One region of the Desulfoluna sp. CYM3A genome, then DNA from elsewhere that is predicted to be linked to it. Evidence: riboswitches for the same ligand, from Rfam matches in the RefSeq annotation. Region 1 holds a riboswitch; each other region holds the start of a gene.
What was found. A riboswitch is a leader RNA that binds a small molecule or an ion and turns the genes downstream of it on or off. The one in region 1 is predicted to bind cobalamin.
Positions count from the first base shown of each region.

Region 2: another riboswitch for cobalamin. It lies ahead of ACOYW1_RS06225 (helix-turn-helix transcriptional regulator); the one in region 1 lies ahead of ACOYW1_RS03665 (hypothetical protein).
Region 3: another riboswitch for cobalamin. It lies ahead of ACOYW1_RS11370 (TonB-dependent receptor plug domain-containing protein); the one in region 1 lies ahead of ACOYW1_RS03665 (hypothetical protein).
Region 4: another riboswitch for cobalamin. It lies ahead of ACOYW1_RS22695 (TonB-dependent receptor); the one in region 1 lies ahead of ACOYW1_RS03665 (hypothetical protein).

Region 1 is NZ_CP186556.1:690,631-694,799, forward strand. Features, by position in the region: gene ACOYW1_RS03655 (carbon starvation CstA family protein) at 1-142, shown strand, start outside; gene ACOYW1_RS03660 (carbon starvation CstA family protein) at 34-1,101, shown strand; cobalamin riboswitch at 1,233-1,440, shown strand; cobalamin riboswitch at 1,689-1,925, shown strand; gene ACOYW1_RS03665 (hypothetical protein) at 2,113-2,379, shown strand; gene ACOYW1_RS03670 (sirohydrochlorin cobaltochelatase) at 2,436-3,005, shown strand; gene ACOYW1_RS03675 (sirohydrochlorin cobaltochelatase) at 2,891-3,409, shown strand; gene ACOYW1_RS03680 (FecCD family ABC transporter permease) at 3,665-4,169, shown strand, end outside.
Region 2 is NZ_CP186556.1:1,171,370-1,175,538, forward strand. Features, by position in the region: gene ACOYW1_RS06220 (TonB-dependent receptor) at 1-329, opposite strand, end outside; gene ACOYW1_RS06225 (helix-turn-helix transcriptional regulator) at 723-1,712, opposite strand; cobalamin riboswitch at 1,938-2,124, opposite strand; gene ACOYW1_RS06230 (DUF2867 domain-containing protein) at 2,687-3,346, opposite strand; gene ACOYW1_RS06235 (hypothetical protein) at 3,650-4,169, shown strand, end outside.
Region 3 is NZ_CP186556.1:2,197,291-2,201,459, forward strand. Features, by position in the region: partial or broken gene ACOYW1_RS11360 (cobaltochelatase subunit CobN) at 1-1,318, shown strand, start outside; gene ACOYW1_RS11365 (sirohydrochlorin cobaltochelatase) at 1,416-1,736, shown strand; cobalamin riboswitch at 1,944-2,149, shown strand; gene ACOYW1_RS11370 (TonB-dependent receptor plug domain-containing protein) at 2,446-4,169, shown strand, end outside.
Region 4 is NZ_CP186556.1:4,476,541-4,480,709, reverse strand. Features, by position in the region: gene ACOYW1_RS22695 (TonB-dependent receptor) at 1-1,705, opposite strand, end outside; cobalamin riboswitch at 1,973-2,176, opposite strand; gene ACOYW1_RS22690 (hypothetical protein) at 2,464-2,751, shown strand; gene ACOYW1_RS22685 (MBL fold metallo-hydrolase) at 3,064-3,861, shown strand; gene ACOYW1_RS22680 (hypothetical protein) at 3,905-4,090, shown strand; gene ACOYW1_RS22675 (class I SAM-dependent methyltransferase) at 4,039-4,169, shown strand, end outside.

The sequences.
Region 1 (4,169 bases):
AGCATCCCCGAGGTGGTGGGCGACTTCCTCGGCATGCCCGCACGACAGGCCATGCGGGTATTCTCCGTGGTGCTCCTCATGCTGGTGGGCGTTATTTTCGTTCTGGCCCCGGCCAAGCTTCTCACCGGGCTCACCGGCGTGAACACCCAGATTTTTATCTTTGCCATCTTCGGCTACTACTTTCTTGCCACCATCCTTCCCATCGACAAGGTCATCGGAAAGATCTATCCCCTGCTGGGCGCCCTGCTGCTCATCACCACTGTTGCCACTGTGGTGGCCCTGATGTTCGGTGGCTATGAGATCCTGCCCAACCTGGATGACCGCCAGCACGCCATCCTGCGAACAAGCCCATCTGGCCCCTGCTGCTTCATTACCCTTTCCTGCGGTGCCATCAGCGGCTTCCACTCCACCCAGTCTCCCTTGATGGCCCGGTGCGTCAAAAACGAAAAGGACGGCCGCGCTGTCTTCTACGGCGCCATGATCCTGGAAGGCATCATCGCCCTGATCTGGGCCACCGTGGGGCTCTCTTTCCGGTTGCCGGAAGCCCTGAACGCCGTGATTGCTGCTGGGACTCCTTCAGCCGTTGTCTCTGAGGTTTCCAATGTCCTTCTTGGGCCTGTGGGTGGCTTTCTGGCGGTTATCGGGGTTATCGTTCTGCCCATCACCAGCGGGGACACCGCTTTCCGAAGCACCCGCCTGATCCTGGCTGAGTCCTTTAAGGTGAGCCAGTCCCAGACCGCCAAGCGGCTCATGATCGCCGTGCCCCTGTTTGCCCTGGGCTTTGTCATCTCCACCCAGAACTTCGGGATCATCTGGCGCTACTTCGGGTTCTCCAACCAGGCCCTGGCCACTCTGGTTCTCTGGTCCGCCGCTGTGTTCCTTGCCAAGGAGATGAAGAACTACTGGATCGCCTGCCTGCCGGCGACCTTTATGACCTCTGTGGTGGTCACCTTTATCCTTCAGGCCAAGATCGGCTTCGGGCTCTCCATCGGAACCTCCACCGTCATCGGTGTGGGTACCGCCGTGGTACTTCTGTGTCTCTTCGTCTTCAAGTTCTCCGGCGTACGGGCAGCGAAACGTGCCGACGGGCTTGCTGAATAAGCACTGCCCGTGAAGGAATTTTCCGTCATGTTCCCTGTCCGGTGCCATCGTTCGGAATTTTGCGGTAGGCCGTCGGGCAGGGATGGGGCACGGGCCTTAGATTGGCTTGACAACCGGAAAAGTGTGGCTTAGGATCACATCCTATGCTTGGTGCAGCTAATGCTTAATAGGGAACTCCGTGAGAATCGGAGACGGGCCCGCCGCTGTAACCGGGGACGTCCTTCGCAACAACGCCACTTTCTTGATGCGTCCGAAGTGATCGGGTCGAACAATGAGGGGAAGGCGCGAAGGTACGGATGATCCGGAAGTCAGAAGACCTGCCATGCGCTATATGATGTCCCGTTGTCTGATGTTTTCGTCATATCTCCACCGTGGTGAGAGAGGCGGCCTGAAACAACAAAAGCCGCCTGAACACGGGGATTGAATCATATAGAAGTGGCGCACTGCCGTGGTAAAGGGTGCGCCCGACTTTGAGGATTGAATACGGAATCCCCATGCTTGCATACGATTGCAGGCATGGGGATTTTCTTGTTTGGAAGACCCGAAAATCTGTCCCCGTCACGGCGGCCGATTTTCGTGTGAGTACGTGACCGGGTCCCCGCAAGGGGTCTTGCATACACGCAGGAAGGGAATCCCGTGAAAATCGGGAACGGTCCCGCCGCTGTAACCGGGAACCGTACCAGGCACGGATCGGGGTATATGCCTCTTATCCATAAGCCACTGCCCGCTGCTGGCCCTCCTTTTCAGGCCGGCGGCAATCAGGGCGGGAAGGTGAGCCGTTCGGAAGGCCCGGGAGTCAGAAGACCTGCAGCAGGGTGAAGAAGACGTGATGCTTTGGGTGCGGCATGCCGCATCACAAAACACCCCTGCGGAGAACAGGGGAACCGCGTGATGAAAAGGGCGAAGCAAACAGGGAACAGCCCTTTTTCGGAGATGGTCGGACCGGAGGGGCTGTGCAAGGAGTCAGCCGGGCTCCGGTCCTTTGTAAATGATCAGTTTATAAAGGAGCCGATGATGAAAAAAGGCATGATTCTTTGTGTGCAGGGGCAGCTACCCGAAGGCGTTGCCCCGGATGACCTGCTTAAGGGCGGCCATCTGTCCTTTGACGTGGACAAGGTGGCCGTGGTCTCTCCCCTGGACGGAGAAGGAGACATCCATTGGGCATGGTGGCGCATGATATCCAAGGGGTTTACCTCGATTCAGTGCCGTATGGCCGGGTATGAAAAGGGGCGTATTGCTTTAAAAGGAGGCAGCGTTCCCATCTGGTCCATCGGTTGAATGCCTGGGTATCATATTTAATAAATACACCTGTTACGTACGGAGATTTAAAAACGATGAAAAAGACGACCCTTCTGCTTTTGATTGTATCACTGCTGTCCTTTCTGGGTGTAAATCCCGCCACGGCAGCCATCAAAAAAGAGGCGGTGGACGCCGTGGTTATTGCAAGCTTCGGCACCAGCTACCCCGAAGCCCTTCAGGCCATCCTCACCATCGACAAAGAGATGAGAAAAGAGTTCCCCAAGGCGGAGATCAAGCACGCCTTTACCTCCAACATCATCCGGGGCATCTGGCACGACCGCGCCGATGACGCCGCCTGGAAAAAAGCCAACCCCAACGTTCCTGCGTGGCTGTATGACGTCAAAGGCCCCCTGGCAACCTTCGGTGCCCTTCAGGAAGAGGGCAAAAAGCGCGTGGTGGTACAGACCACCCACGTCTACGCCGGGGAAGAGTACCTTGATCTCAAGGCCTATGTGGACGCAATTGCAGGCATCGACACCCTCCGTGCCAAGTGGAAGCCCTTCTCCTACATGACCATCGACCGATCCGCCTGGGCAAAGCCGGGTTGCACCCCGAGTACCGCAATGACATTGAAACCGCCGCCAAGACCATGGCCGCGGATGTGAAAAAGGCCAAAAAGATGGGCGCTGTCCTGGTCTACATGGGCCACGGCAACGAGGTGTTCCCCACCAGCGCGTACATTGAATTCCAGAAGACCATGAATGCCATGTACCCTGAGGTCACCACCCTGGTGGGGACCGTGGAGGGCTACCCCGGCCTCGATGACGTCACCACCGCCCTGAAGCACATCAAGGCCAAGAAGGTCTTCATGAAGCCCTTTATGGTGGTTGCCGGTGACCATGCCAGAAACGACATGGCCGGCGACGAAGACGACGCATGGAAGACCGTTATGGAGAAGATGCGTATCAAGGTGACCTGCGAACTCAAAGGCCTGGGCGAGAACCCCGAGTGGGCCAAGCTCTACGCAAAGCATGCCGTGGACGCGGTAACGGTTCACACCGGCAAGTAGTTTTTTATGGTTTGGTTGCCTCCGACCCTGCCGGAGGCTAAACTTTTAATCCGCCTTCGCCCAAGGGCTACGGCGCGACATGAAAGTTTAACAAACAGGTTTTAAAAACCCTTTTTGGGTGAGTTTTGCTTTAAAGGCGGATGTGATTTGACCCGAGGAACGAGGGGCAAAACGCATCCGCAACCTGCTTTCAAGGTGGCACACCTTGCCGCCGGAGGTTTTCGCTGAACCCAAACGTCATTCGAAAGGCCCCCTATGACCATCGCCACGGAGTCCATGAGGAAAACAAAACCCTCCCTTGCCCTGATGAAAGGCTCGGCAGGGTTGGTGTGCTTGTGCGCGCTCCTTTTCTGCGCGGTGCTGCTTTCGGCCCGCATGGGGTTTGTGGCGTTTTCTTTTAAGGACGTCCTTGGGGCCCTCTGGAACGGGATCACCGGCACGGACGGGGCCACGGCAGCGGCTGAAACAGCCCGGGTCATGGTCTGGGAGGTAAGGCTCCCCCGCATCCTCACGGCGGCAGCCGCAGGGGCCGGGCTGGCCGTGGCAGGGGCCGTCTACCAGAACATTCTGCTGAATCCCCTGGCCGACCCTTATACCCTGGGCGTCTCTTCCGGTGCCGCCTTTGGCGCGGCCGTAGCCCTTCTCTTCGGCATGGGCAAGACCCTCTTGTCCGTTCCCCTCTTTGCCTTCGGCGGCGCCATCCTCACCCTGTTTATCGTCATCGCCATGGCCTCACCGTCGGGGCGGCTGCTTCGGTGTG
Region 2 (4,169 bases), 480 kb from region 1:
GAGGAGACACCCCTTAAAACCAATAGATTCTCCGCCGAGGATTCGTTCATGAACAGGTTGGGGACATAGCGAACAAGATCACTCATGTCCTTGCTGCCGGAGTCCTCAATGTCGGTGCCGGTGAAGACGGACAGACTCATGGGGACATCCTGAACATGCTCTTCCACTTTTTGGGCCGTAACCGTTACGGGCTCAAGCCGAAAAGGTGACGGTTCTGCTTTCTGCTCCTGTGCCATCGCCAAAGACGCTGATAATGGGGATAGAGCCACCAGTACAACGAGCAGCGACGCCATAAAACCCTTTGGAAATCGATCTCTGTTTCTATTCATGACCTGTTCCTTAAAGCTGAATCTGTTACGAGTGATGGGCCTGAACTTAAGGGGCAAACCGCAGTTCAGCGCATCTGAGTTGCCCTTGCAGCCTCGTTGCCACAAGGCGCTGATGACGGATCATCAGGGTGGGCACCCGGCTCCTTTGAAGGGTGAAAAACGATAAAAATAAAGCCATCATGTAATGGTATTGCCGCAATATAGCGCCGCTGTTCATGGGGTGAAATGGGGGTGGTATGACCGAAACGGATTCTTGCATGACCTGGATGGATTTTTGGACGGAATCGGCTTTAAAGGAGGCAGTCTTCCTCGGTGTGCTGTTGCCTGATTTTTACTTCAGCCGTGCGTGGGCCCAAAGCAAAGGGGGCTCAGGCTTCCGGGAAAGAAGGGGGCTTAAGGCATGGCGCTGAAGCACGTGTTGTTTCGGTAAATGCTCGGCCTGATGCCGAATTTGGTTTTAAAGGCATCGGAGAATCGCCCCGCGTCCATATAGCCAACCTGATACGATATCTCCTTGATATTCATGTTGCCCTCTTCCAGAAGCTGGCGGGCTCTCTCCATCCGATGCTCATGTAAATAGCCGAAGGCCGTTTGCCCACAGACCTGCCTGAACCCGTGCTTGAGCTTGAAATCATTCAGCCCGACTCGACTGGCAAGCTCCAGCAGTGATGGCGGGGTCTGCATATTCTCGACGATAATGCCCATGGCCTCATGGACACGGTCTATATCGGAAGGGCGAAGCGGAGCGGTTTTTTTTATGCTGTGTCTGGCAATGGCAGCCTGTTCAAGTTGAAGCGATATCAACTCAAGGGCCTTGCTTTCGAGGAAGACTCGTTTGATCAGGCCCTGATACGGGCAATTGAGAAGCTGGTGAAGGGCGGTTTGCATGGCAGGGGGCATGGAGCCCGCATAGTGGTAGTGGGTCTTGGGGCACCCCTCCATAACAGCCCGGAGATCGGCGGGGGCTTGCTCCATATCCCCCCGGGAGAACATGCCCAACACGACCGGGTCGACCTGGATGTGGAGCATGTGAACGGGTTTTTCAGGGGGAAATTGGCTGTACCCTTGGGAATTTGGAAAACAGGATACGGTGCATGTGCCTGTCTCTGCCTGGATGATTGTCGGCTTGGGTTTCCCCAGGTTGACTATGGATCGGCCGCTTCCTGAGAGTACAAAGCAAAAGAGCAGTGGGGACCGCTCCATTTCGAAACGGGAGGTCACGCCTTCGGCATAGGTTGCCTTGGTAAGAATCAAGGAGAGCCCGGGCCTTAGGGGGATTTCTTTGGTCCATCCCTGCTCACCGTTTTCGGGCCGCCTCAGTTCAAGGTCCATATGATCTGAAACGATGTCGTCGGAACGTTGATGCCTTAATTCGGAGTCCATACAGCACACCCTTTACACACGGTTTGTTTAAAACGTAGCCCGCATGGTGTCTGAATGGCGGCAAAGGAGTGATATCAAAACATCGTGTGACGTGCTTTATTGCCTGGCGGGTGCCGATACCTCCGGTATGTGCTCAGGCAATAAAAAACCCACACAGGATCTCTCCTGTGTGGGTTACCGTTTTTCATACCACAACAACGTCATCACTTTGGTGCCATAAAGTGATAACACATCTCCATTCAGGTAAGTCTTCTGACTCCCGGATCATCCTACTGGCTGCGCCTTCCCGTCACAGTGTGGCAGTGGCTGTGTGCAGCGTTCGTCCCCGGTTACAGCGGCGGGCCCGTTCCTGATTTTCACAGGATTCCTTGTTATACTGATTTTATTCAGTACCTGAAGTCAGGGCCGAAGCAAATATCGAAGAAACCAAATGAAACCCTCAGGCTGCGTGGTGAGTCACCAGCGTGTTGCCCACGGTGTTCGGGTTACTTCATCACGGCATTCCCAGGGAATGTGTTTTTTTCTGCTTGGGCCCCTGTATGTCTGCCAGAATACATTGTCGAAGAGGGGATATCCCATCGGCTGATCATGAACTGCACATAAAAAAGGCAATCGGCATCATATCCTTTGCCAACAATTATTCTGGATTTATTGAATTGTCATTACATGAGGGGTTTATGGATGTCAAACGGAAAAGGTTCTGGTTCGGTGAAGGTTTGTATTGGCATGTGGTGTTGAGGGTCGCCTGCATAGGCCATGGCCGGTAATGGCTTATCTGAGATGTCGTTGATATGGAAGGGAGCTGGTGGAGCAAGGTGGGTTATGTCTTTTTCGGCATCGGAAAGCCGTATGCGAAGCGGCGGATTCGCATACCTTTTAGGGCGGGGTAAGCAACGATCATGTCGTTACCCCTTTCCCCATAACCATCGCGACCTGACAACGTTTTATACAATCAGGATGGGCAAAACGAAGCTTTAACCCTTCTGGTCATCAAGACGCGACTCCTTCATATTGGATCGTGCTTCCCAGTGTTCCATGCACTTTCTGAAAATGTGGGGGTAGACCACGTAGTGGCGGAATGGTCGGATACATCTCATGTAAAGCGCGCTGAAACTGCTCCTGTACTTGATGTACACTGCAAGGCGGACCTTCCACTTTCCTTCTCCCGAAGGAGACCAGGCATAGTGCATCAACGCATGCTCGGTGGAATTGGAGAGCTCATGGAGCGTTTCGTCCTCGAAGGTATACACTGGCCTGAAGTCCATATAGTCGCGCGTTGAGATGTCCATCGCGCGCTGCGGAGTGTTTTTTTCAAGGTCCCTCTCCTGCAAACGATCCCGAAGGCTCTTTTCTCTGCAGCCCGGAATGGGGTGATTGTTCAAGTTGTTATCGATACGAAATAACGCGCCTACAACCTTTCGTACCCTGAAGAGCATTCCCGCTAAGGAGACATCGTAAATGTCCTTCATCATGGGCTCAATGGCGGATTTCTGGAACAAATGTAAATCGACCCCGTCCTTTGCGCTGAATTCATATGGAAACTCCCAAGTATCCTCGAGTATGAAATCGGAAGCCAGGGAACGGACCCTCCAGTTGAATTTGGTATGCGTTGAGGCTGCGGCAGTAAAATCCATGATTACTCCTCTGTAAGACTCGTTATTCCCAAAAATGATGGACCCTTCTTGTTACCAAATCACATAGCAGCATGTTTTATTTTCAGCTAACGCTGCTGGTTGAGAGGGACCCTCTCAATTAAGCACAGAACTGTGGAATAGTCCCATTGAAATTTAGCCCGGGTATTTCATGAGAAAACGGACCATCTCTAATAATAGAGAGTTATTCCAAGTCGTTGTTGTAACGAAAGATTAGATATTTCAAAGGTATAAAATGTAATTCACGGTTTCCTGCTCGATTTTCTCACCCTTCGGGCGAGCCGAGTGCCCCATGGTCCTCGTCATCCGGGTGTTGAAGGGCATTTGTCAACAACTTGCAAAGGCGTTAAGCCCGGATGTTCCGTAACAACTGATTATCGCCGTAGTGGTGAGCAAGAACCGTCGGTTATTTATTGGATGAGGGGATACACGGTGGATACGCTGAGGAAGATACGACATGGGCACCTTTCCTGTGTGCCTTTTTGGTCGGCAATAGATGTCGTCATGGGCATCATCTACAAGATCATGGTGCTGCTCGGCACTGGTCTGGGGGGCGCGTCCCGATGTGAGGAAAGGGGCATGGCGGGGGATGGTGGTGACGTTTCAACTAAGAGCGGCCATGGACCCGTGCCGCCGGGCCTTGGGTTTCTGTCGCTTTTTCTGGTGGGGGGCGTGGCGTATGCCGCCAGTGGTTATCTGCTGAGCCTTTTTCACTATTCGGTCAGGGGCCCGCGTGTGTTTATGTATGGAATCTTTATTGCGGGGTTTGCTGCGCGGTTCGGCGAGGCTCGCCTGGACAGGGCCG
Region 3 (4,169 bases), 1.5 Mb from region 1:
ATGACGCTTCTGGACAAGGCCGTTCAGCAGGCCATCGCAGCCAACGATGTGGAGAATTTCCTGGCAAAGCATAGCGCACGGACCCGAAGTGCGCTGGAAGAGCAGGGCATTTCCCCTGAACGGGCCGAGACCCTTTCCCGGGTCCGCATTTTTACGGGCAAACCCGGGAGCTACGGTAACGGTGTGTCGGAAATGACGGGCATGAGCGGATTCTGGGAGTCCGATCAGGAGATCGCCGATGTGTGGAAGCGACGCATGGGGTTTGCTTTCGGCCAGGACCTCTGGGGCGAGGAGGCTGGGGTTCTTGACGAAGAACCTTAAAAACGTTTCTGCAACGGTCCACAGCAGCTCGTCTGCCCTGTACGGCACCATGGACAACGACGATGTCTTTCAGTACCTGGGTGGCCTCTCCCTTGCCGTGGAAAAAGAGACGGGCACCCGCCCCGACGTTGTGATGACCCGCCAGGATCGCCCGGACGCCGTCACCGTGGAGGGCATCGACAAAACCATCGGCCGGGAGCTCAGGAGTCGCTACATCAATCCCAAATGGATTGCGGCCATGAAAAAAGAGGATTACGCCGGGGCACGTGAGATGGCCCATTTTGTGGAGTATATGTGGGGCTGGCAGGTAACGGTTCCCCATGCCGTCAAAGAGACCTCCTGGCAGCAGACCTACGACGTCTATGTGAATGACAGCCTGGGCCTGGACCTGAAAACGTTTTTCAACAAGGCCAACCCCTGGGCCTATCAATCCCTTACGGCCCGCATGCTTGAGTCCGTGAGGAAAGGGTACTGGGCCCCGGACGAATCCGTGACGAAGAACCTGGCCAAAGAATACGCCGTGGGCGTCATTGAAAAGGGCGTGGCCTGCTGCGACCACACCTGCAACAACCCCTTATTGAATCAGATGGTGGTGACCCTTATCTCCATGCCCGGCATGCTCTCCCCGGAGATGGTGGAAAAATTCACCCTGGCCATGGAAGAGGCCGTGGGAACGACCCTTGAAAATCAGCGAGCCAAACAAAAAGCGGTCCACGACAAGGTCCTGGCGGCCGCAAAGCCCCATGCAAATGCGCCCGTTGAAAAAGCCGACGCCTCTCAGGTATCCGATCCTGCAACTCCGTCAGAAGCCGAAACCCTTGAGGTGACAGAAACCGGCAGCGGCGACCGAAAGGTCCAGGGGTACAAGATGGAAAAAATCGAGACCAGGGAAGAGACCACAAAACTCTCCTCATCCGGGGTGATGTGGTATGCGGCAATTTTTCTCCTGGGCTTTATCGGGTTGTTTGCATGGGGCATGACCAAAGCCAATGCATAACCCGGATATTTCCTGGAAACCATGCAACCGCAAACCGCCTCCAACACGAAGCCACCCTGTTTATCGGCCACGGCACCGATCACCCGGCCTGGACGCGATGCTGAAAAGCACCTACGGCCCCAGTGCCTTTACGGGGGTGGTGGAGGGCTTTCCCGAGGCTGCGGATATCGTAAATACTGTTAAAGCAGACAGTTTTATACGGGTGAAGATCGTTCCGCTGATGCTGGTGGCCGGGGTGCATTACCTGGAAGACCTGGCTGGCGACGATGAAGACTCCTGGAAAAACCTCTTTGCAACAGAAGGCATTGAAGCCACCTTCATCGAGCGGGGTATCGGGTACATGCCGGAGATTGTGCGGCTCTTTGTCCGGCACCTGGAAGAGGCTATGGACATGGTCCTTGAAGCGGAAACGGTGTGAGGCCTTTCTATTGACGTGGTGAGTCAAGCCGCAGGATCTGTTTTTTTATTGTTATGCATTTTTATTTTTACTGTAACATAAAACCGTTACACTCTTAACTGCAGGCATGAGCAAAAGGAAAAAACGGCGCCCCTTGTTCACGCACAGAGGGGGTGACAAAAAAGATAAGAAAGTGTTTGACACACGTCGAATATCTTGTGTAGATAAACATACAAATTGATCTCTGGTGCACGCTTCTTTTTTAACAAAAGAGATGCTGCTTAAAAGGGAACCCCGTGAGAATCGGGGACGGGCCCGCCGCTGTAACCGGGGACGAACTTCGTATATACGCCACTGCTCATGATCTGAGCGGGAAGGCGCGAGGGTTCGGACGATCCGGAAGTCAGAAGACCTGCCAGGGTGAATTCACCTGCTTATGCTTTTTGTAAAGTACAATCAGGTGAGGGGTTTCGTTCTCGCGGTAGGAACTGGAGACCTGATCAGACGACATGGGAAAAACGGCCCCATGCCCCCTTTTTATTGTAGGCTGCATGGGGCTTTTTTTGTTTGGGCGAAACGCCCGAGGTGTCTCTCTTCTCTCCTTATACCCAGCCCCCTTGAATGGAAGCCCCCCGCAACTCGAAACAGCAGTGGTTCAGGTGGTCGTTCTGCATGGAGGATCGCCGCCTCCGGTGCAAAACGAAGTCTGATGCTTGTGGAAGGAAAAGTAATGAGAAAAAGTCTGATGATCGGTGCTGTCGCCGCCTGGGTGGCGGCCAGCTCCCCGGCCTGGGCAACCGACGCTGCCCTGGATGAATATGTGGTGACCGCGTCGCGAGCCAAAGAGAGCATTACGGAAGTGGCGGCGGCTGTGACGGTGATTGACTCGGAAACAATCGAGAACTCCTCGGCAAGAAACTTGGGAGAGCTGCTTGTGGAAAAGGGCGGCGTTCAAATACGCGAGTATCCCGGAGCTCTGACGACTGTGAAGATCCGTGGGTTCAGCACAGACACCCATGGAAACGACCTGATGGGTAATGTGCTTATCCTCATTGATGGTCGCCGTGCAGGGACCGGCAACGCGGCCAAACTGATCACAAAAAATGTTGAACGAGTGGAAATTATCAAGGGGCCTGCAGCCGTTCAGTACGGTTCGGCGGCCATGGGTGGCGTTGTAAACGTTATTACCAAAAAAGGGACCGGGAAGCCCACCGTTTCAGCTTACGCAAAGACCGGATCTTATGACTACAACGAATTTGGAACTGACGTGTCGGGAACCGCTGGCAAAATCGATTTCTCTGCGTCTGTATCCCATTCCGAAGAAGGCGATTACGAAACAGGCAGCGGCAAGGAATACTTGAACACGGGTAATGATGGAATCCTTCGTGCCAGCCTGAACACAGGGTATGAGTTTTCTCCCGGACACCGCATCGGATTGACGTATACGCTCTTTGATGGCGACGACATCGGCAACCCCGGCAGTATCGACGCCAACGACCTGGACAACACAAAAGATTCGGAAAACAGCTCCTACGACGTTACTTATGACGGGAAAAACAGCACATCGTCACTGGCATGGATGCTTCGATACTTCGGCGGAACGGACAAAGACACGTGGAATGACCCTTCAGATAGCAATGCCTCGGGGTGGGATGACGGCATTCCCAGTGTGCATGAAACAGACAGCAAGGGCGCTCAGGCCCAAGTTTCATACGATGGTCAGCGATTCGGGCTTACCACCGGCGTGGATTGGGTGGATTATGATGTGACCAACGAGCCCAGTGCACCGAATAACACAGCATTTGACAACACAGCCGGATTTGCCCTGGGAAAGGTTAAACTTCTTGACCAGAAATTAATTCTCATCGGTGGGGCTCGGTATGATCACTACTCCGTAGATATTTCCGGAGATCAAGGCAGCGATAAATCCGATGATGACCTGAACCCAAGCCTGGGCGTTGTCTACAACCTCTCCAAGCAGGTCAAGCTCAGGGCATCCGTTGCCGACGCCTTTCGCATGCCCTCTGCAGAACAGCTGGCCGCTGATTTTACGTCTTACGGGACTCATTATGTCGGCAACCCGGATTTGAACCCGGAGAAAAGCCGAACCTATGAAGCGGGAGTGGATATTACCCGTGGTAGCTTAAAAACAGGCCTCACCGTTTTTACCACCGAATATGATGATAAAATCGTGACGGACAAACAGCATGGATTTACTACCTACAAAAACCTGGATGAAGCAACCATCAGTGGCGTTGAAGGCGAATTTTCCTACACATTCTCCGACATCTTCGGGGGCTGGGAACTCAGGCCCTACGCCACGCTGACACATCTTTTCAAATACGAGGATGCAGAGACCGACAAAGACCTCAAGTATACATCGGATCTCGACATTTCCGCAGGCATCGCCCTGACCGATCTGGATGGGTTCTCTTCGGATCTCAGCGTCTCATA
Region 4 (4,169 bases), 2.6 Mb from region 1:
TGACAGCGTCGGTGATGCGGCAGGAGATCTCCGCTTCCACGCCGTCCACCTCGGTGCGGGTGTTGGTAAAGAGAAAATCATCGGTGGAGGTGCGGAAGGAGCGGGGTCCTTTTTTCTCGGTGCGGAAGCAGCTCACCTGAGCAAAAAGTGTGTTGCCCGAGGAGAACTTGACCCCTGCTTCGTAGCTTTTGGTCTCTTCCGGGTCCAGGATCTGGGGAAGGGTTTTGTTGTTTTTGGTGCTGAGCTTGGGAAACTGGGTGCGAAAGCCCTCGGCATAGGTGGCAAAGAAGGCCGTCTGGACCGAGCCCACCCGGAAGGCGTTCCAGGTGGCGCCCACACGGGGGCTGAAGGCCGAGTCGCTCTGGTCGGCTTCCACGTCTTTATTGGAGGTGGTGAGCTCTTCGTGGAAGTGATCGTAGCGGATGCCCGCCATGAGGGAGACGTCTCCGATGGCCAGGGTGTCCTGGGCGTAGGCGCTGTAGACGGTCTGTTCAAACTCGCTTTTGACCGTGGTGCCGGTAGGGTTGCCCGTGGCCGGGTTGCCCACGTTGGTCAAGGGGGTGTCCCAGTTGGGGGGGCCGTATTTGGGCATGCTGCTCCAGGAGTAGCCGGGGGCGTCCTTGTCCTGGGAGGCGATCTCCACATAGGTGCCCACAAGGAAAGTGTTGTCCACGGTCTCGCCGGTGTGGTCCAGGGTCATGCGCAGGTCGTTGTGAAAGGCGGTCTGCTCGGAATCGCTGACCCACCAGCCCTTGTTGCTCTGGCTTGCCGTTACCGTGGTGCCCCCGGTGGCATAGCTGTCGAATTGGGTGAAGGTCAGGTCGTTGGTGATCTTCACGTTCTCGGAGAGGGAGAGGGTGGGGGAGATGGTGACGGACTGATACCTTCCGTCGTAGCACGCGCCGTCGATGGCGTGGTTCTCTTCCCGGGTGACCCCTGCCATGGGTTTTCCGTCCACAATGGGGATGGTGGAGCCCCTGTCCGCGTTGACATTGGACAAGAGGGCCTGGACGTCCACGGCAAAGGTGTCCGAGAACTCATGGTGACTTGTGACCATGGCGTTCTGTGCATCTCTTCCGACACCGTCCTGGTAGCCGTTGCTGGTGGTTCCGCCGCCGCTGACCATCACATACCCTTTGTCGGTGGGCCTGAGCACCCGGGTGTCTGCCCCGTAGGTGTCAAAGCTTCCGCCCCGGGCCACCAGGGTGGTGGAGGCTTTGGAGGTATCCTGCGGGACGGTGATGATGTTCAAGGTTCCGGCCACGGCGCCCCGGCCCCAGATGGAGGAGGAGGGGCCTTTGGCAAACTCGATGCGTTCCACAATGTTCAAAGGAATCATGGTCAGGTCGGCGGAGCCATTGACCTGGCGGAAGGGGATGCCGTTGATGAGAACGGCCAGGTCCTTGGTGTCCCGGGAGCCCCGGACCTCAATGTGGGGGTAGGCGTTGCCCTGGATCCCCATCTGGAGGCCGGGAACGGTTTTGAGGGCCTGTTCGAGGGTGGTGGCCCCCATGCGGTCGATCTGTTCACGGGTGACCACAGAAACGGTGACGGGTACCTCCATCCGGTCCTCCGCCACCCGCGTGGCCGTGACGACGATTCCTTCCATGGAGGGCGTTTCCGTGGTTTCTGCCGAGGCGGTTGAACCGCCCAGGGCGCAAAGGGCCAGGGCCAGGACTGCACATCTTCGTATTGCGTAATTCACTGTCTCACCTGCTGCATCTCAAGTGGAATTGCTTCCATTGCTTCAACAGGGATTTTTTTAACACGATACCCGGGCAGGGGCATCCATGGCCGCGGAACGTGCATGCCGGGGGGCAGGCAAGGGTCCCGGTGGCTCATGGGCAGGTCCGGATACAAAAAATCCCCAGCTTCCATACAAAAGCCAGGGACTGCACCCGTTCAAACTTGATCCCCGGGTCGCCCCGCCTAAGGGGGCTCTCCCACGTTTTTCGTCGCTCGCAAAAAACATGGGTATGTCACATCACAGACAGGTCTTCTGACTTCCGGATCGATCTACTCAACGCGCCTTCCCGGCAAAGCCAGTGACATGAACACGCACCAGGGGTGTCGTGCCTGCGTTTTTCGTCCCCGATTACAGCGGCGGGACCGTGACGGATTTACACCGTCTTCCCTATTAAGTCCGATTAAGGACATCTGTGTGAATGAGGTTTGCTATCACTCATTTTCCGCTTTTGTCAACAACAAGTTGCACCTTCTCGGTAAGAAATTAATGTCGGGTTTCCTGTGCCCTGGGTACCTTGTGACGTAACTTTTGACTTTAAAGGTATGAATAGCCATGGGGCCTTTCACCCCACGTCTCTTGCGGCGTGATCCGTTTCATAGGGAAATAGCGGGGGAACGGTAGATACTCTTGCGCGTGGGTGTTCGGCATGGTTTCAGGTCGGGTGCCCCCGGGCTGGGACATCGAACCATAAGGCAAAAGAAATTAAGGAATCGATTATGGATGAGAGGGTAACGGTTTACAGGTACGTGGGTGAAAAAGGCGAGAGCACAACCATCGAGGCTTTTTTCAAGGGAGACAAGCTGGTGGTGCAGGGCTGCGACACAGGCCCTTCGGCAGTCGGCATGTTCGGGGACTGGGATTACGAGTACTGGCTCTATGCGGACAAGGCCATCTGCCCCGGCAACATTCTGGAGATTTTAAAAAGTGGCTTCCGGGGGTTTACGGCCATCAAGCGGTGGTTTGACGAACAGCAGATTGACTACGACGTTGTCTCCTATGCCTGAGTTTCCAAAGCATGCTTTCTGGGTGCCATATACGTCACGTTGCAGGCATAGGACCACATATGACCCCGTGTGACGCCGCATGCGATCCTTTGTGTGCGGCTGCCGGACGTAACTTGCTCAAAACGGGGGGGATGTGATGTTCGGCACGGAACTTGATTTCCAAATAAGGCGGGCACAGCCCTTTTGCAAGGCAAAGGGCCGGAAACCAAGACACAACCAAACGGCACACAGGAGGAAGCCATGAACGCAGGCAAGGCAATATAGGGGAAAAGATATCACAGCTGGGATGAGGTTTTTCAGGCATCAAGGCCCATGGCATTCAGGGCATTGAACACAGGGACGATTACCTCCCCCCTGGCACCTTACACCCAGGCGGAGAGTATCCCGGCGGGTGTGGACACATCGAAGACCGTCTCCCACGCGGTGATGGTGTTTTACTTTCATCACCCGGAGAAGGGCGATATCCTCATCGACAGCGGGTTTGACAGGTCGTTTTACGAAAATCCCCCTTTTGGGAATTTGTCGCCCTTTGTCATCGATTTTCTCGAGGGCAACAGGGCCCGCTACACCCAGCAAAAAGATGAGGACTTAGAGTCCCAGCTTCGAAAAAACAATATCCATCCTACCCACCTCTTTTTGACTCACATGCACCCGGACCATACCGCCGGGATACCGGCCCTGTCTCCCTGGTGCAATATATGCTATGGAAAGAAGGAGAATTCGGCGCACTACCGCCTGATGACGGGGAGTCACCTGAAAGGAAAGGGGGATATCTCTCTTATTGATACCGATCCAGCTCCGGCGATTCCTCCGTTTGATCATGCGGTGGACCTGTTCGGGGACGGCTCTTTCTGGGCGCTGTCCACACCGGGCCACACAACGGACCATCTTGCCTACCTGATCAATGCGGAACCGTTCCCCATCCTTGTCGTGGGGGATGCGGAACTCTCGGCCTGGGGCATGACCCAGGGGGTGTTCATGAACTCCGATGGCGGGAAAGAAGGGCAGCAGGCCGTTCGGGAATCGGCAAATGCGATTCGCGGGTTTCATCGGATGTACCCCCACGTGGCCGTGTGGTTTTCCCATGATGAAAAGCCCCTGGCCCCATGAGCGCCCAGACCTAATTACCCTGCAAAGACAGTAAGGAAGAATCATGGAAACAACAGCCCCCAGCCCCTGGGATACCGATTACAAAGGCACCGAACCGTCCCCTGTCTACGAGCCGCTCTGGCACATGCTCCAGCAGTTTCTAAGTGACTTTCCGGCGACATCGGTGCTGGACTTCGAATGTTCAGGTCGGCAACTGCCTACCTCATGGCCGAAGAGGGGCTTCGGGTAACAGGGGTTGATATCTCGTTACGGGCCGTAGAAAAAGCCGTGGCCCTGGGCAACGCGCGGACGAACGGACGATGCCGATT